DNA from 2 places in the Variovorax sp. 3319 genome. Region 1 is predicted to be linked to the other one. Evidence: riboswitches for the same ligand, from Rfam matches in the RefSeq annotation. Region 1 holds a riboswitch; the other holds the start of a gene.

Region 1 (2,198 bases):
CCGTGGATATCGCTGGCACTGCGCGACCTGGTGTACGCCAAGTAGGCCGGGCGCGGCGATCAAAGACAAAAAGGGCGGCCTTCTCGGGCCGCCTTTTTTTTGTGCGGCAAATGCCCCTGTAAGGCAAACGTTCATAAAGATGTCACCAGCCGCAACGATGCTGCAGCCTTCGATTTCGAAAGCTGTGGCGCCATGCTTCCCACCAAGACCGACAAGGCACGCGACGAGCTGCAAGGCGGGCAACGCACGCTGAGCCAGCGCGAACGCGCATTGCTGCTGATGGCCGATGGCCGGCGTTCGCTGACCGACTTCAGCCCGCTGTTCGCGAGCCGCGACGAAGCTGAACAGACGCTGCGGGCGCTGATGAACCGCGGCTACCTGCACGACGCCGGGGCCGCCGAGCCCATACCCGCGACACCAGGCGCGCCGGAGCCCATTCGCGTGGCGGCGACATCGAGCGACAACTTCGACGGCAAGCGCTCTCTGGCCACCACGCGCATGTTCCTTTTCGACATCTGCGAGCGCATGTTCGTGCGCCGCGACCCCAAGTTTGCACAGCAGATGCGCGATGCGCTGCGCGAAGCCCGCGACCGCGACGCCATGCTGACGATTGCCGCGCTGATGCTGACGGAAGTCGAAAAAGCCGCGGGCGCCGAACGGGCCGAATCGCTGCGCGAGCGTATCGAAAGGTTGCTACCCCCCGCTTCGGAAACCGTGCACTGAGGCTTTGCGCGATCCACTACACTCGGCGGGGTCAGGAGAGAGCTTCGCCACGCGAGGCCGCCGAAGGCGCAGGGGGTTCCCGAACGCTCAGGCAAAAGGACTGACAAGGCGCTGGCGCATGCCGGCGTTTCCTTGCTGGAGAGAGGCCCTTGCATCTTGCCGATGCGGCGGCCCACCGAAGGAGCAAACCCCGATCGTGGGGCGAATCTCTCAGGTAAAGCGGACAGCAGGGGTGGCCCATGGTTTGCGCCATGGAATTCGACTGCCCCTTTGGAGTGCCCCGTGGCCGCTTCCGCTTCATCATCATCCGACGCCTCATTGCTCAAGACGCCGCTGCACGACCTGCATGTGGAACTGGGCGCCCGCATGGTGCCTTTTGCCGGCTACTCCATGCCCGTGCAGTACCCCGCCGGCCTCATGGCCGAGCACAAGCACACGCGCGACGCGGCCGGCCTGTTCGATATTTCCCATATGGGCCAGTTGCGCCTCGTGGGCCCGGACGCTGCAGCCGCATTCGAAACCCTGATGCCCGTCGACGTGATCGACCTCGCACCCGGCAAGCAGCGCTACGGCCTGCTGCTGAACGATGAAGGCGGCATCCTTGACGACCTGATGTTCTTCAACGAAGGGCACGGCTCGATCTTCGTGATCGTGAACGGCGCCTGCAAGGTGGCCGACCTTGCCCACATCCAGCAGAAAATCGGTGCGCGCTGCGACGTGCAGCCCATGCCCGACCACGCGCTGCTCGCGCTGCAGGGCCCGCAGGCCGCCACGGCCCTGGCACGCCTGTCGCCCGGCGTCGAGCGCTTTGTGTTCATGACAGGCGGCGCCGTGCAGATCGGCGGCATTCCGGCCTTTGTCACGCGCAGCGGCTACACGGGCGAAGACGGCTTCGAGATTTCGGTGGCCGGCAAGGATGCAGACGCCCTCGCCCGCCTGCTGCTGGCCCAGCCAGAGGTCAAGCCCATTGGCCTGGGCGCGCGCAATTCACTGCGGCTTGAAGCCGGCCTCTGCCTTTACGGCAACGACATCGACACCACCACCACGCCCGTCGAGGCCTCGCTCAACTGGGCGATCCAGAAGGTGCGCCGCACGGGCGGCGCGCGCGAAGGCGGTTTTCCGGGTGCGACCAAGGTGCTGGCGCAACTGGCCGCCGCCACGGCCGGTGCCGCGGGCCACACCGACCACGACACCCTGAAGCGCAAACGCGTCGGGCTTGTGGCGCTGGAGCGCATTCCGGTGCGCGACGGCACGGTGCTGCAATCTTTCGAAGGCCAGGACATCGGCATTGTGACCAGCGGCCTGCTCGGCCCGACGGCCGACCGACCCATTGCGATGGGCTACGTGGCCACCGCGTTTTCAGAACCCGGCACGCGCGTGCAGGCCGTCGTGCGCGGCAAGCCGGTGCCGATGGAAGTCTCGACGCTGCCCTTTGTGCCGGCCCGCTATTACCGGGGCTGACACCGGGGCTGACG
Region 2 (2,198 bases), on a different contig from region 1:
GAACGGCCCGTAGTTGTTGGAGCAGTTGGTGGTGACCACCGGCAGACCATAAGTGTGGTGCCAGGCGCGTACGAGATGGTCGCTTGCGGCCTTGCTGGCCGAGTACGGGCTGTTGGGCTCGTACTTGTTCTCTTCGGTAAACGCAGGGTCGGTCTTGGATAGCGACCCGTAGACCTCGTCGGTCGACACGTGAAGGAAACGAAAGGCGGACTTTTGCTCGGCCGGCAGCGCGCTCCAGTGGCCGCGCACCGATTCGAGCAGGCGAAAGGTGCCGAGCACATTGGTCTGCACGAAGTCCTCGGGGCCGTGAATGGAGCGATCAACGTGCGATTCCGCGGCAAAGTTCACGACGGCACGCGGCTTGTGCTCGGCCAGGAGGCGATCGACCAAGGCGCTGTCGCCGATGTCGCCCTGAACGAAGATGTGCTTCGGGTTGCCCTTGAGCGACGCGAGCGTCTCGAGGTTGCCCGCGTAGGTCAGCTTGTCGAGGTTGACGACGGGCTCATCGCTCTGCGCGATCCAGTCGAGTACGAAATTGGCGCCAATGAAGCCTGCGCCGCCGGTTACCAGGATCATGGAGTCCCCTGTTGTTGTCGAACGATCGCCCTCTGGCGAATGGACTGAAGATTATCCCATTGGCGCACAGTGCCACGACAACGGTTGGCATCCCCACGAGCCCCGCCTACAATCGCCCCACTGCAGGAGAGCGGGCAACCCCGGTTGCCCTACCGAAGGCGCAAACTCCCATAAACGCTCAGGTCGGCCCGACGAAGTTCTCGAAATTTCGGCAAGGGGCCCGTACTGCACCAACTGACACGCCGTCTGGAGAGCCATCACTTCGCGTGATGCACCGAAGGAGCAAACCCGTTGCGGGCGCAGCGGGTGAATCTCTCAGGTACCGAGGACAGGGGGAGCGGCAACTTGGACGGCGGTCGTCCGGTTGCTTGCTATTTATTCAATAGCAAACCTCGCCCGCAGTTCAAGCGCTTCAACCTCAAAGGTATTTGAAATGCGCGTGATCGTTCTTGGCGCCGGCTTGCTCGGTGTTACCTCGGCTTACTACCTCCAGCAACTCGGCCACGAAGTGACCGTCGTCGACCGGCAGGCCACCCCCGCCGCCGAAACCAGTTTTGCCAACGGCGGGCAGATCTCCGTCAGCCATGCCGAACCCTGGGCCAATCCGAGCGCACCGCTCAAGGTGCTGCAGTGGCTGGGCAAGGAAGACGCCCCGCTGCTCTTTCGCATTCGCGCGGACATGCGCCAATGGCTCTGGGGCTTGCAGTTCCTGCGCGAATGCACCCCTGGCCGCACGAAGCACAACATCGAGCAGATCGTGCGCCTGGGCACCTACAGCCGCGAAGTGCTGCAGCAACTGCGTCGCGACACCGGCATCGCGTACGACCAGCGCACGCAAGGCATCCTGCACTTCTATACGACGCAGAAGGAATTCGACAGCGCCCTGGAACCTGCCGAGCAGATGCGCGCGCTCGGCTGCGAACGGCAAATCATCTCCGCGGACGAGGCGGTGAAGATCGAACCCGCCCTTGCCCACATCCGTCCACAACTGGCCGGCGCCACTTACACGGCAGAAGACGAATCCGGCGACGCCAATCTCTTCGCACGCGAAATGGCACGCCTTGCGACAGCAGCCGGCGTGAAGTTCCTCATGAGCCACACGGTGACTGCGTTGCGCGAAACTGGCGGCAGCATCGACCACGTGGAGGCCACCGACAGCGAAGGCCGCTTCCAACGCATTCGCGGCGATGCCTTCGTGCTTGCAATGGGTTCGTTGAGCCCCCTGTATGCCGCACCGCTGGGCATTCGCCTGCCGATCTATCCGGCCAAAGGCTATTCGGTCACGCTGCCTGTCAAAGACGCCACCAAGGCGCACCAGGTTTCGCTGACCGACGACGAGTTCAAGCTCGTGTTCTCGCGCTATACGTCGGAGTCGGGTGACCGCCTGCGCATTGCCGGCACAGCCGAGCTCAATGGTTACGATCGCGACTTGAACCGCGTGCGATGCGAAGCGATCGTCCGGCGCGTTGAGCAACTCTTTCCCGGGGCAGGCGACACCACGCAGGCGCAATTCTGGACCGGCCTTCGCCCCGCGACGCCGAGCAACGTGCCATTGATCGGAAAGACGAAGCTGCCGAACCTGTACCTGAACACCGGACACGGCACGCTTGGCTGGACGCATG

The links. A riboswitch is a leader RNA that binds a small molecule or an ion and turns the genes downstream of it on or off. The one in region 1 is predicted to bind glycine.
Region 2: it holds a riboswitch for glycine, as region 1 does, so the genes downstream of both, J2X67_RS13590 (D-amino acid dehydrogenase) here and gcvT (glycine cleavage system aminomethyltransferase GcvT) in region 1, are expected to answer to the same signal.

What each region holds. Positions count from the first base shown of each region.
Region 1 covers NZ_JAVDUZ010000003.1:238,426-240,623, reverse strand. Annotated here, with positions in the region: gene J2X67_RS08315 (TRAP transporter large permease) at 1-45, shown strand, start outside; gene J2X67_RS08310 (hypothetical protein) at 193-723, shown strand; glycine riboswitch at 746-836, shown strand; glycine riboswitch at 849-960, shown strand; gene gcvT (glycine cleavage system aminomethyltransferase GcvT) at 1,006-2,184, shown strand.
Region 2 covers NZ_JAVDUZ010000006.1:50,791-52,988, reverse strand. Annotated here, with positions in the region: gene rfbB (dTDP-glucose 4,6-dehydratase) at 1-576, opposite strand, end outside; glycine riboswitch at 690-780, shown strand; glycine riboswitch at 813-918, shown strand; gene J2X67_RS13590 (D-amino acid dehydrogenase) at 1,010-2,198, shown strand, end outside.